DNA from 2 places in the Streptomyces sp. NPDC048420 genome. Region 2 is predicted to be linked to the other one. Evidence: riboswitches for the same ligand, from Rfam matches in the RefSeq annotation. Region 2 holds a riboswitch; the other holds the start of a gene.
What was found. Region 2 has a riboswitch for cyclic di-AMP ahead of AB0D34_RS29270 (NlpC/P60 family protein). Riboswitches for the same ligand answer to the same signal wherever they lie in the genome.
Positions count from the first base shown of each region.

Region 1: another riboswitch for cyclic di-AMP. It lies ahead of AB0D34_RS25345 (peptidoglycan DD-metalloendopeptidase family protein); the one in region 2 lies ahead of AB0D34_RS29270 (NlpC/P60 family protein).

Region 1 covers NZ_JBEZKG010000013.1:115,680-122,267, forward strand. Annotated here, with positions in the region: gene AB0D34_RS25335 (tyrosine-protein phosphatase) at 1-777, opposite strand, end outside; gene AB0D34_RS25340 (alpha-galactosidase) at 994-3,069, shown strand; cyclic di-AMP (ydaO/yuaA leader) riboswitch at 3,378-3,535, shown strand; gene AB0D34_RS25345 (peptidoglycan DD-metalloendopeptidase family protein) at 3,540-4,484, shown strand; gene AB0D34_RS25350 (SGNH/GDSL hydrolase family protein) at 4,735-5,796, shown strand; gene AB0D34_RS25355 (DUF6250 domain-containing protein) at 5,780-6,496, shown strand.
Region 2 covers NZ_JBEZKG010000016.1:92,273-98,860, forward strand. Annotated here, with positions in the region: gene pcrA (DNA helicase PcrA) at 1-886, opposite strand, end outside; gene AB0D34_RS29265 (ScyD/ScyE family protein) at 950-2,029, opposite strand; cyclic di-AMP (ydaO/yuaA leader) riboswitch at 2,293-2,463, shown strand; gene AB0D34_RS29270 (NlpC/P60 family protein) at 2,471-3,622, shown strand; gene AB0D34_RS29275 (tellurite resistance/C4-dicarboxylate transporter family protein) at 4,159-5,142, shown strand; gene AB0D34_RS29280 (hypothetical protein) at 5,120-5,473, opposite strand; gene AB0D34_RS29285 (NlpC/P60 family protein) at 5,930-6,588, shown strand, end outside.

The DNA.
Region 1 (6,588 bases), on a different contig from region 2:
CCCTTCGCGGATCTCCGGTGTGACGCCGAGACCCTTCTCCAGGTACGCGTCGACACCTCCCCAGGTCTCCTCGATGGTCTCGAAGGCCGCCGACAGGTACTCGACGCGCGCGTCGAAGAGGGGGCTGAGCAGCTCCATGACCTCGGGGGAGTAGGCCGTGGCCGCGTCGTCGCCGCTGCGGCGCACCTTGTACCGCCGGTGCTTGGCGTTCGACTTCACATAGTCGGCGACGATGGCCTCGCGCTCGACGCCGACGGCGAGCAGGGTCACGGCTATCGACAGGCCCGCGCGGTCCTTGCCGGCCGCGCAGTGCATCAGCGCGGGCACGCTGTCCTCGGCGAGAGCGCGCAGCACCTGGGAGTGCTCCGCGGTGCGGACCTTGATGATCTTGCGATAGGCGGTGATCATCCGGTTCGCACCCTTGCCGTCGCTGAGGATCTCGCGCAGCTGGTCGAGCTCGCCGTCGCGGACCATCTTCCAGAACTCGACGCCGTCGGCCGGGTCGCTCAGCGGGAGGTTCACATTGCGCACCCCCGGCAACTCCACGTCCAGACCCTCAAGCTTCTGGTCCGCCGCGTTGCGGAAGTCGAAGATCGTGTGCAGGCCCAGGGAGGACAGGAAGGCGGCGTCGTCCTCGGTGGCGTGCGCGAGGTGGCCACTGCGGAACAGCACTCCGTACCGCACCCGCCGTCCGTCCACCGTCGGCAGTCCGCCCACGTCACGGAAGTTGCGGACACCGGCCAGTTCGGGTTCGGTCGACGGGATCTGCTGCGTCACGGGGGCTCCTCCCAAGCCGGCTCCGCCGGCGCTGCTCGTCGACGGGCACGCCTTCGACGATACGACATGGGTTCCTGGGGCAATGAGTTGTCCACAGGCCTCGCAATGACTCGTCCACAGGCGTTGCAGACGAGGCTCGTGGCCGCTGATGATGTTGGTGCCTGAGCGCACTCGTCGCGCACCTGTTGGCACCTGTTCGAATCTGTGAGGGGCACGATGCTGGAGATCGCCGAGAACGGCCGTACGTGGATTCTGTCCGGGCCGGCCAGCAGTTACGCCCTGCACCTCACCGCCGAGGACGAGCTGCTGCACCTGCACTGGGGCCCGCGGATCGCCCTCGCCGACGCCGAGTCCCTCGCCGTACGTCCGCTGCCGGACTACCACCCCTTCGAGGCCCCGCTCGACGGCCGTGAGGAGTACCCGGTCGAGGGCGGCCCCCGCTTCACCCGCCCGGCCCTGTCCGTGCGCACCGACGAGCGGCGCGGCACCGAGTGGAGTTTCGAGGCGTACGACACCGAGGGCGACGAGCTGCGGCTGCGGTTCCGGGACGCGGGGCTGACGATCACGCTGCACTACCGGATGCGCCACGACGTCCTGGAGCGCTGGGTGACCCTGGACAACCAGGGCCCTGAGCCGGTCGAGCTGCTGCGCGCCGACTCCGCCACCTGGACGCTGCCCGACCGTGAGGACGGCTGGCGGCTCTCCCAGCTGCACGGCCGCTGGGCCGCCGAGTCCCTGCTCACGCAGACCCCGCTCACCTACGGCGAGAAGATCATCGGCAGCCGCCGGGGCCACACCGGGCACCAGCATCTGCCCTGGGTCGCGCTGGACACCGACGCGACCGAGGAGCGCGGCGAGGTCTACGGTGTGGCCCTCGGCTGGTCGGGGTCCTGGCGGATCGCCGTGGCGCAACTCCCCGACGCGCGCGTGCAGATCACCGGCGGCGCGGGGTACGACGACTCGGGTCTGTTCCGGCTGGAGGCGGGGGAGTCCTTCACGACGCCCGTCTTCGCCGGCCTGTGGAGTGACGGCGGCTTCGGTGGCGCGAGCCGGGCCTGGCACGCCTACCAGCGGGCGTACGTCATCCCGGACGCGGACCAGGACCGGCCGGTGCTCTTCAACTCCTGGGAGGCCACCAACTTCGACATCTCCGATGAGCAGCAGGGCACCCTCGCCCGGCGGGCCGCGGCGATGGGCGTCGAGCTGTTCGTGGTCGACGACGGCTGGTTCGGCACCCGCACCAGCGACCGCGCGGGGCTCGGCGACTGGGCCCCCAACCCCGACCGCTTCCCGGCCGGTCTCAAGCCGCTCGGCGACTACGTACACGCGCTCGGCATGCAGTTCGGCATCTGGGTCGAGCCGGAGATGGTCAACCCGGACAGCGAGCTGTACCGCGCCCACCCCGACTGGGTGCAGTACCAAGCGGGACGAAAGCGAACAGAGTTCCGCAATCAGCTCGTACTGAACCTCGCGCGCGAGGACGTCCAGGAGTACCTGTGGGAGCAGCTCGACGCCCTCCTGTCGAGCGCCCCGATCGACTATGTGAAGTGGGACTTCAACCGCTGCTTCACCGACGCGGGCTGGCCTGGTGACTCCTATCCGCAGCGCCTGTGGGTCGACCATGTGCGCGGCTTCTATGCCCTGTTGGACCGGTTGCGGGAGGCCCACCCGCGCGTCGCCTTCGAGTCCTGCTCGGGCGGCGGCGGCCGGATCGACCTCGGGGTGCTCAGCCGCACCGACCAGGTGTGGACCTCCGACAACACCGACCCGCTGGACCGCCTCGCCATCCAGCACGGCTTCAGTCAGATCCACCCCGCGCGCGTGATGGCCGCCTGGGTCACGGACAGCCCCAACACCCAGCTCAACGACCGGGTCAGCTCCCTGCGGTTCCGGTTCGTGAGCGCGATGGCCGGAGTGCTCGGGGTCGGTGGGGATCTCGCGGAGTGGAGCGAGGAGGAGCTCGCCGAAGCCCGCCGGTGGGTGGACCTCTACAAGGAGATCCGTCCACTGGTGCAGCGCGGCGACCTCTACCGGCTGCGCGCTCCGCGGGGCGGCCTCAGCGCGGTGCAGTACGTCCTCGGGGGCGAGACAGTGGTCCTCGCCTGGCTCCAGGCGCAGCACTACGGCGAACCCGTGTCGGCGGTGCGGCTGCGCGGACTCGACCCGACTGCGTCGTACGAATGCCTCGAAACGGGCGAAATTCACCGAGGGGCCGTATTGCTGCACCACGGACTTCGTACCGGTTTGCGCGGCGACCTGGATGCGGCAGTTTTCCGGCTGCGTAACATCTAAGGCTTCTGTCCGAATTGATGGCTTCCTTCCAACTCCTGTCGGGGTGGGGGTTCCTGTGAATTCGTGACGTGAGGAGCGTCATATTCGTAACGGTGCGTCGCCCGTCATGTTCACGTAATTAGCACCGTTTTCTAGGGGATTTGGCTCGGCGGCGGGCGTCCGTTTCACGCAGGGTGACCGGTAATTCTCATATCGGATCAAGAGAAACGCATTCACAGGGAACCTCTCGCTTGTCCCTTTGCGTCTTGCTCGTTTACGTTCGCCACCGATCCGGACGGACGCCCAATCCTGCCGCCGCTCGGATTCCCCACACACACTCACCCGTGCACGGCAGGAGCGGGGGACCCACAGGTAGTAACGCCTGTTCCGGTCTCCGGAACGGCTAGGGGTAAAGCCGCGTTTCGGCGCGGCCGGGCATCTCCAGCCCGCACCCGACAGCTCACCTCGCAGGCGCCGGAGAGGAATTCGCCATGCCCGCGAAGGGTAAGCACCGCCGTCCGAAGCCCAAGCGCTTCACCCGCTCGATCGCCGTCGCCGGTACCGGGGGTGTCGCGCTCGCCCTCCCGCTCATGGGTGCCACCGGCGCTCACGCGGCGACCTCCCAGTCCGTGTCGGAAAAGACCGTTCAGGCGCTTCCGGTCGCGCAGAAGGCCGCCGGGAAGTCGGCCGAAAAGACGGCCGCGAAGAAGGACTCCACGAAGACCTCGACCGTACGCACCTATTCGGTGCGGGCCGGTGACTATCTCTCGAAGATCGCCGACGAGCAGAATGTCAGCGGCGGCTGGAAGAAGCTCTACGCCGACAACCGCGAGGTCGTCGGTGACGACCCGTCGCTGATCCACCCCGGCCTCAAGCTCTCGATCGGCAAGAAGGCCACGACGAGCACGGCGAAGAAGAAGTCCTCCGTTTCCCGGTCCTCCTCCTCGTCCTCGTCGAGGACCGAGAAGGCGGAGTCGAAGTCCTCCTCGAACTCGGCGGCCGTCACGCAGAGTTCCAGCAGCTCCAGCGGCTACACCCTCCCGGTCGGTGGTGCCACCGTCGGCACCGGCTACCGCGTCGCGGGCAGCATGTGGTCCAGCGGTTACCACACCGGCGTCGACTTCGTCGTCCCGACCGGGACCTCGCTCAAGGCCGTGGCCGCGGGCACGGTCGTCTCCGCGGGCTGGGGCGGTGCCTACGGCAACCAGGTCGTCATCAAGCTGAACGACGGCTACTACGCGCAGTACGCCCACCTCTCCCAGCTCTCCGTCTCGGCCGGTCAGACCGTGACCGAGGGCCAGCAGGTCGGCCTCTCCGGCGCGACCGGCAATGTGACCGGCCCGCACCTGCACTTCGAGATCCGCACCACGCCGGACTACGGCTCGGACGTGGACCCGGTCTCCTACCTCCGCTCGAAGGGCGTCTCCGTCGCCTGACGCGCCCCCTGTGCCACCGAAGGCCGGACCCTGATCCCCGGGTCCGGCCTTCGGTGTGTGCGCCGGCTCACCTGCGCCCCTCATGGTCATTTCATTGCGGTCCTGTGGCGTGTGTGCGCAGGGCGTCGACAGAGGGGGGAGGGTGGGGCCAAAGTGAACTCCGTAGCTGTGCAAGCGCTTTCTACCGCCTTCGGAGGTCACCGTGTCCGGCGTCGACCGACGCACCGTCATGAGACGCACGCTTCCGGCCGTGGGGACCGTCGCGGGGCTGCTGCTCGGCGCGGTGCCGCCCGCCTCCGCCTCCGGTGGCGTGAACGTCGTACGTCCCGATGACGGACGTATCGCCTACGAGGGCCATTGGAGCCGGACCGCCGAGGCGGCCGTCACCGTCAACTCCGGCTCCCGGCTTCGCTTCCGCTTCAGCGGCACGACCGTCCACGCCCTGTTCGACATCTCGTCGATCACCGTGCCCGCGCAGATCCACGTGTCGGTCGACGGCGGCCCCAAGGAGGTGCATGCCGTCGGCAAGGGCGACTTGGCGATCACGGCGGCCGGTCGCGGGCCCCATGTCGTCGAGATCTCCGTCAAGGACGTCTTCTCCCGGGTCAACCGGTGGGTGCCGCCACTGGAGAGCGGAGTGGCGCTGACCGGGATCCGGGGGTACCTGCTGCCTCAGCATCGGTTCAGGAAGCGCGAGTTGGCGTTCTACGGCGACTCGATCACCCAGGGTGTCATGGCCCTGTGCGAGGTGAACACCTCCGACTGCGCGGACGGTACGGCCGCCTACCCCACGCTGGTTGCCGACGCCCTGCACGCCTCGCTCACCCAGGTCGGGTTCGGGCGGCAGGGGGTGATCCAGACCGGTAACGGGGGAGTGCCCGCCGCGTCCGAGGCGTACGGGTGGAACTACGCCGGTTCCAGGGCGCGTCCGGACCGCGGGGCGGACGTGATCGTGGTGAACCAGGGCACCAACGACGCCGCGTCCGGGGCCGCCGAGTTCCGGGCCGCCTATCGCGCCTATCTGGCACAGCTGCGGTCCGCCGCACCGCATGCCCGCATTCTCGCCCTGCGTCCCTTCGACGGCAGCCATGCCGCCGACATCGCCGCCGTTGTCGACGAACTCGGCGATCGACGCGTCGAGTTCGTCGACACGACCGGCTGGCTCGACCCGGCGGTAGGGGACTTCAACGGCACCGTGCACCCGAGCGTCCAGGGCCACCGCAAGGCTGCCGAGCGACTGATCGACCTCATCTCGAAGAAGCCCGTGACCACCACCCCGGAAGGAACCGTCTCCCGTGACGACCACGCGTAGAGCCTTCGGAGCCCTCACCGCCGGCGCCGCCCTGGCCACCCTCGCCCCCGCGGCCACCGCGAGCGCCTCGCCCCGCCACCGCCGTCCCATCGCCCGCGACGACTTCCGCCACGGCCTCGGCCAGTGGGTCGTCGAACTGGAACAGGGCGGCACGGTCACCGCGAGGCGGGGCGTCCTGGAGGTCGACGTGCCCGCCGGGGCGACGATCTGGTTCAAGAAGCGGCTCGAAGGCCCGTACGTCCTCGAATACACCGCCACGCCCGTCTCCGCGGGCGGGGTCAACGACCGGGTGTCCGACCTCAACAACTTCTGGAACGCGGTCGACGTGCGGTCCCCCGACGACCTCTTCGCCACCCGACGTGGCGGGGCGCTCGCGGAGTACGACTACCTCACGACCTACTACTCCGGCTACGGAGCCAACTACAACACGACGACCCGGCTGCGGCGGTACGTCGGCGAGGCCGGGGTGCGGCCGCTGATCTACGACTACACCGAACCGCTGCTCGTCGCGAACGAGCCGAACCGGGTGCGGATCGTCTCCGACGGCTCCACGGTGCGGTGGTGGAACAACGGGCGGCTCGTCTTCGACTACAGCGACCCGCAGCCGTACACGAGTGGGCACTTCGCCTTCCGCACCACCTGGAGCCACTTCCGGATCAGTGACTTCCGGGTATGGCGGTCGCAGCGTCAACAGTCCTGATGAGAGAGCTATTCCTGGTTTGGCGAACACTTTAGGAGTGGCTTATCTCACCGACCGTCAAGCCCTTCCTACGGTCGCGTAGGTCACATTCG
Region 2 (6,588 bases):
CCAGCGCGTACTGGGCGTGGTTTGTGTCCTGGTACTCGTCGACGAGGACGTGCCGGAAGCGGCGGCGGTAGTGCTCGGCGACATCGGGGAACGCCCGCAGCAGATTGACCGTCGTCATGATCAGGTCGTCGAAGTCGAGGGCGTTGGCCTCGCGCAGCCGCGACTGGTACATGGCGTAGGCCTGGGCGAGGGTCTTCTCGAAGCCGTCGGTGGCCTGGGCGGCGAAGTCCTCCTCGTCGATCAGCTCGTTCTTCAGGTTGCTGATCTTGGCGCTGAAGGACTTCGGCGGATACCGCTTGGGGTCGAGGTCCAGGTCGCGGCAGACCAGGGCCATGAGCCGCTTGGAGTCGGCGGCGTCGTAGATCGAGAAGGAGGAGGTGAAGCCGAGCTTCTTCGACTCCCTGCGCAGGATGCGTACGCAGGCGCTGTGGAAGGTCATCACCCACATCGCGTTGGCGCGCGGGCCGACGAGCTGCTCGACGCGCTCCTTCATCTCGCCCGCGGCCTTGTTGGTGAAGGTGATCGCGAGGATCTGGCCCGGGTGGACATGGCGCTCGCCGAGGAGGTGGGCGATGCGGTGGGTGAGCACCCGGGTCTTGCCGGAGCCGGCGCCGGCCACGATGAGCAGCGGGGTGCCGGAGTGCACGACGGCCGCGCGCTGGTTCTCGTTCAGCCCCTCCAGGAGCGCGGCCGGGTCCACCGCCGGGCGTGGGGCGCCGTCGCGGTAGTAGGCGTCCCGGTCCGGGGGCAGGTCGAACTTCCCGCCGAACAGATCGTCCGGAACGGGTTCCGGTCCGTGCTCGTCCTCGGGCGGCGGCGGTTCTTCCCCATGGGCCCGAGGGGCTTGGAGGTCCGCCAGGAAGCTGTCGTCAAAGAGGCTGCTCATCGCTCTCCGAGTCTAGGGTGCCCCACTGACACCCCGCCGCCGCCCTGAGAACATCCACTCGGATCAGAACCCGAGGATCTTCCAGACCTGGCCTCCCGGTGTCTTCCTGCCCTCCATGACGGTGCCGTCACGGTCGGCGATCGACCAGGCCGAGACGTAGACCTTGCCGTCGTAGGGGTCGACGGCGACGCCCGCCGGGAACGGGACCTTCACCTGCGTGCGCTTGCCGTGCGAGACCTTCGTCACGACGCCGGCGAAGAGCTGGCTGACGTACAGGTCGCCGTCGTCGTTGAAGGCGATTCCGCTGATCGAGCCGAAGCCGGACTTCCAGCCGAGGATCTTCCCGGTCCAGGGGTCGACCTTCCACACGCGCGCGGTGGGCTTCGCCGCCTCGCCGTTCAGCTCGCCGACATAGAGCTTGCCGTCGGGCCCAAGGGCGAGGGAGGTCGGCACGGACTGGTTCCTGTCGTGGTCCGGGAAGACCGTGAAGGGCCGCGCCTTGCCGTGCCGCGAGACCACGACCAGGTCGTTCCCCGCCGCGTCCGCGACGATCTTCCGACCGTCGGGCAGGGCGAGGACGGCGTACGGATTGGACTCGACGGAGGCCTTGTGCGGGTTGTACTTCAGCTCCACGGCGGTGATGTCGGCGGCGATCCTCGCCTTGCCGTGTCCGACGCGCAGCAGCTTGCCGAGCGTGTTCCAGGGCGGCTTGGTCGGCACCCCGGCCTCCGGCGGGGCGTAGGTCTCGACGCCCCAGACCTGGCCGTGGAGAGCGGAGACGCCGTCCACCCCGGTCGCGAAACCGCCGTCGGGGGCGGCGCCCGACGGGAGCCCCTGCACCACCCTGCGGTGCTTCCACGCGCCCCCGTCCCAGTAGATCTTGGTGACCGCGGAACTGAGCCCGATGCAGGTCTCGCCCTCGGGACCCGCCCCGACGCACTTCCTGCCGCCCCGGCCCGCTTCGGCGACGTACACGTGACCGTCGTCGTAGGAGAGCTGGCGCGGGTTGTCGAGGCCTTTGGCGATCACGCGGATCACCGGCTTGCCTCCGCCGTGCCCGGCCGTCGCCGCAGCGGGGGCGATGCCCGCGGTGGCGGCGAGCGCGACCGACGTGGCGACGACGAGTCCTGTGCGCATTCTCATGGCCGTACCCCTCCAACCGGCCGCGGCACCCCACCGCGGCTGGCTGGAAGTTAGACCCAGGAAGCGGGCGGACGTCGTCACTCCGGCGAAAATACGCCCAAGTCGTGGCAGATCACTCCGGATTGGCCACGCGGGGCAATGTTTGGGGCCAAGGTCACGAAAATGTATCGGGCATATCGAACATCAACCTTCACACGGACCACACCGGTTGGCTACCGTTCCAGGCAGGCCGTACGACCCCCTCCGGCGAACCTCGCCGGGCCGCACGGCCTCCGCCGAGTCCGCAGCGCCGCCGTGCGCCCGGAGCCGGGGACCCACCGAACTTGGGGTGAATCGGCCGACTCCCGCGCAGGGGAGGGCCGTAGGGCAAACCTTCCGAAGCACTTCGCCCGAACCCGACAGCTAACTCGGTAGGCGGAGCATTGGAAGGAGTCGCCTCCCTTGGCGTCGCACCGCAAGTCGCGTCCCGCTGGTACGCGCGTAGCAGGCATACGGACCCCGGCCCTCGCGACGGCCGCCCTCACCTCCGTGGCCCTGCTGTCCCAGTCGGCGAACGCCGCGCCCGCCGATGACAAGCCGAGCCTCGAAGAGGTCGAGAAGAAGGTCGACGACCTCTACCGCCAGGCCGAGTCGGCGACCGACAACTACAACGCGGCCAAGGAGAAGACGACCAAGCAGCGCAAGCAGGTCGACACGCTCCTCGACGACGTCGCCCAGCGCACCCAGAAGCTCAACGAAGCGCGCGAGGAGCTCGGTTCCTTCGCCGCCGCCCAGTACCGCACCGGCGCCGCCGCGCCCGACACCGCGACCTTCCTGCTCTCCGACACCCCGCAGGACTACTTCGACCAGACCCAGCTGATGGGCCGCTTGACGAGCCGCCAGAAGGGCGCGGTCGACGACTACGTCTCCGAGCAGTCCGAGACGATGAAGAAGCGCCAGGAGGCCTCCCAGAGCCTTCAGACGCTCACCGAGACGCAGAGCGACCTGAAGGCCGCCAAGGCGACCGTCCAGAAGAAGCTCGCCGACGCGCGCGACCTGCTGTCGGAACTGACGGCCCAGGAGAAGGCGCGGCTCGCGGCGATCGAGAAGGAGAAGCAGGAGGCGGCGGCCCGCAAGGCCGCGGAGCTGGCGCAGCAGCAGGCGGCCGCGGAGAAGGCGGCCCAGCAGGAGAGTTCGACCGGTTCGAGCACGGGCACCAGTACCAGCACCAGCACGGCGACCGATTCCTCGTACGCCACCAAGGCCGCGAAAGCTCTCGCCTTCGCCCGCGCGCAGATCGGCAAGCCGTACGTCTGGGGTGCCACCGGCCCCGACTCCTACGACTGCTCAGGGCTCACCCAGGCCGCCTGGAAGGCCGCCGGCGTCGACCTCCCCCGTGTCACCTACGACCAGGTGAACGCCGGCACCACGGTCTCCCTCGCCGACGCCCAGCCCGGTGACCTGGTCTTCTTCTACGACGACATCAGCCACGTCGGCCTCTACATAGGCAACGGCATGATGATCCACGCCCCGAAGCCGGGCGCGTACGTCCGCGAGGAGTCGATCTACTACGACGGCGAGTCGGCGATCCACAGCGTGGTACGGCCGGCCTGAGACGCCGCCTATAGGGTGCCTCTCGCGATCGCGCCCTATAGGACGCCTCTCAGCACGAGACGTCCCTCGTGCGCGCGCGTGCCGTGCGGTCGAGGAGCGCGCGTCCCGGATTCGGCGTGCGCCAGAGTTCGGGCTTACGCGGCGGTCCGACGTGTGACAGGGGTTCAGTGGGCGCAACGACTCCGGCACGCGCCAGATGGGCGGCCTCTTGCCAGAGGGGCCGGGTGGCGTCACAGACCGGCACGACAAAGATCAGAGCGCGCCACACCTCCCACCCGCGCCAGACAGGCCCGCCCCTGCCACAGGGACCCGGCGTGCACTACGACCCGGCACGCAACAGGGATCGGCGTGCGTCAGAGGCGGCCCTGCTCCCGTGTCCCATGTCCGGAACTCCCGTGTCGGATGTCCCGGCACTCCCATGTCGGATATCCGCACCCGCACCCGCCCCTGACCCGCTCCTGCGCTCGCGCGTATTTCCGTGCGCGCGCGTGCGCGCCCCGCTCGCACGGCGCGCGGAGCTTCCTAGCATCGGGCCCATGGCCGGCACCTCCTCCCGCTCCCCCCTGCGCGTCTGGTGGACGCAGCGACCGCCTGCCGCCGGGGCCGCCGTGATGGCGACCGGCATCCTGTCAGTCGGGCTGCATCTGACCGGCTACGAGACGCTGTCGCGGATCGCCCTGGTGATCGGCTGCGCGGCCTGGCTGGGACTGGCCGGCGACTTCGCCGTACGGCTGCTGCGGGAACGCGCGCACTGGGTCGCGGAGGCCGAGACGCCGGGCGCGCTGACGGCCGTGGCGGCGACCACGGTGCTCGGCACCCGGTTCTCCGCGCTCGGTTGGCAGACCCTCGCCGAAGCGCTGCTGGCACTGAGCGCGCTGCTGTGGCCGGTACTGCTCGTGCCCGTCGTGCGCCACTGGACGCGGCGGATGCCCGGCAGGGTGTTCCTGGGCTGCGTGGCCACCCAGGGCCTCGCGGTCCTCGGCGCCACGCTCGCCGCGGCCGAATCGGCGGCCTGGCTCGCGCACGCCGCACTCGTGCTGTTCTGGCTCGGCCTGGTCCTCTACGGCATCGCGCTCTTCCGCTTCGACCTGCGCCAGGTGCTGGAGGGACCCGGCGACCACTGGATCGCGGGCGGCGCGCTCGCCATCTCGGCGCTGGCCGGCGCGAAGCTGATCGCCGCCGACAGCGCGCGCCTGTACCTGTGGAACGACGACGACCACGGCGTCCTGCGCGCGGTCACCGTCGCCCTGCTGGTGCTCGACCTGGCCTGGTACGCCGTACTGCTCGTGGCCGAGTTCCTACGCCCGCGCCCGCGTTATGACGTGCGCCGCTGGGCCACCGTGTTCCCGATGGGCATGACCGCGGCGGCGACCCTGGCCGTCTCCGCCGCCGTGGACATCTCGTGGCTGAAGACGCCGGGTGAGGTGCTGCTGTGGATCGCGGTGGCGGCCTGGCTCGCCGTCGCCGCGGGGGCGGTCGCCGAGGCGCGCGCGGCTCTCAGGTCCACAGCACCGCGATGAAGATGTTGGCCGTGGTCAGCGCGCCGACCAGGCCGAACAGACTCTTGTCGACCTTCTCGTCGTCCCGCTTCACATAGACGAGGCCGAGGATCACGATCAGCAGGGCCAGCTTCACGCCGATCTTGATGTTGTTGACGTGCTGGTCGTCGGCCTGGTTGAGACCCACCAGGATCACCCCGGTCACCAGCATCGTCGCTGCGCCGTGCAGCATCGCGGGGACGAACCGGGCGGTGCCCTGGCCCATCGCCTTCATCTGCGTGAGGAAACCGCCGAGCAGCGAGGCGATGCCGATGATGTGCAGGCCGACGAAGAGATGGATGAGTACGTCCATGAGGTCGGAGCCTATGCGGGAGCGCCCGAGGCATCCGCACCGCCCCCTCGCGTAGATCTTGCATATATGCGGCCCATAGCACTCCGTACCGCCCATGGGCCCGAAAATCCCGACTTCGGTCAGCGCCTCGCGCGAAGTCGACGGCGCCGACCCGGGATCCCGGTCACCTTCGGTCACCTCGCGGTCCCCTGGCGGCAGTTCCGCACAATGCGTTACCTCCCGGACACGGTCAGGTTTAGCGTCCTCCACCAGGTGACCGGCTCCCCACCGCCGCCCGGGCCAGGGGCGGCAGTCGGCCACCACCGCCGAGAAGGTCCGGCGGCGGTCCGCTCCCCCTGTGCAGGCCGCCGCCGGACGCGCAAACCGCCCCCGGGCGGTCGTACGGCCGCTTCCCCCTGGCGTCGTACGGCCGACGAACCCCGGGGCGGGCGGTCGACGAAAGGACGTGCAGTCCACGTGGCAGCGCACCGCAAGCCCCGCCAACGCTCGGCCGGCGGCCATACGGTCCGTACGGCAGCGACCATCGCCCTCGCGGGGGCGGCGACCGCGACGGGCTTCGACGGGACCGGACACGCCGAGCCGCAGCTCACGCCGGCGCAGGTCAAGGCGAAGGTGGACCAGCTGTACCAGGAGGCGGAGGCCGCCACCGAGAAGTACAACGGCGCGAAGGAGAAGGCGGAGGCGGCCGAGAACCGGCTCGGCACCCTGCAGGACGAGGCGGCCCGCAGGACGGAACGGCTCAACGAGGCGCGGGACGCGCTGGGTTCGATCGCCACGGCGCAGTACCGCGGCGGCGGACTCGACCCCGCGATGCAGCTCGCGTTCTCCGACGATCCCGACCGCTATCTGGACGGCGCCGAGTTCGCCGAACGGGCCGGTGCCCGCCAGGCGACCTCCGTGGCGAACGTACGCCGACAGCTCAGGGAGATCGAGCAGTTGCGCGGGGCCGCGCACATCGAGCTGACCTCGCTGAAGTCACGTCAGGCGGAGCTGAAGCGCCACAAGAAGACGATCACCGGCAAGCTGGACGCGGCCCGCCGACTGCTGTCCCAGCTACCGGCCGAGGCAGGAACGGGGGCCGGGGCGGACGGGACACGCGCGTCACGGGCCTTGAC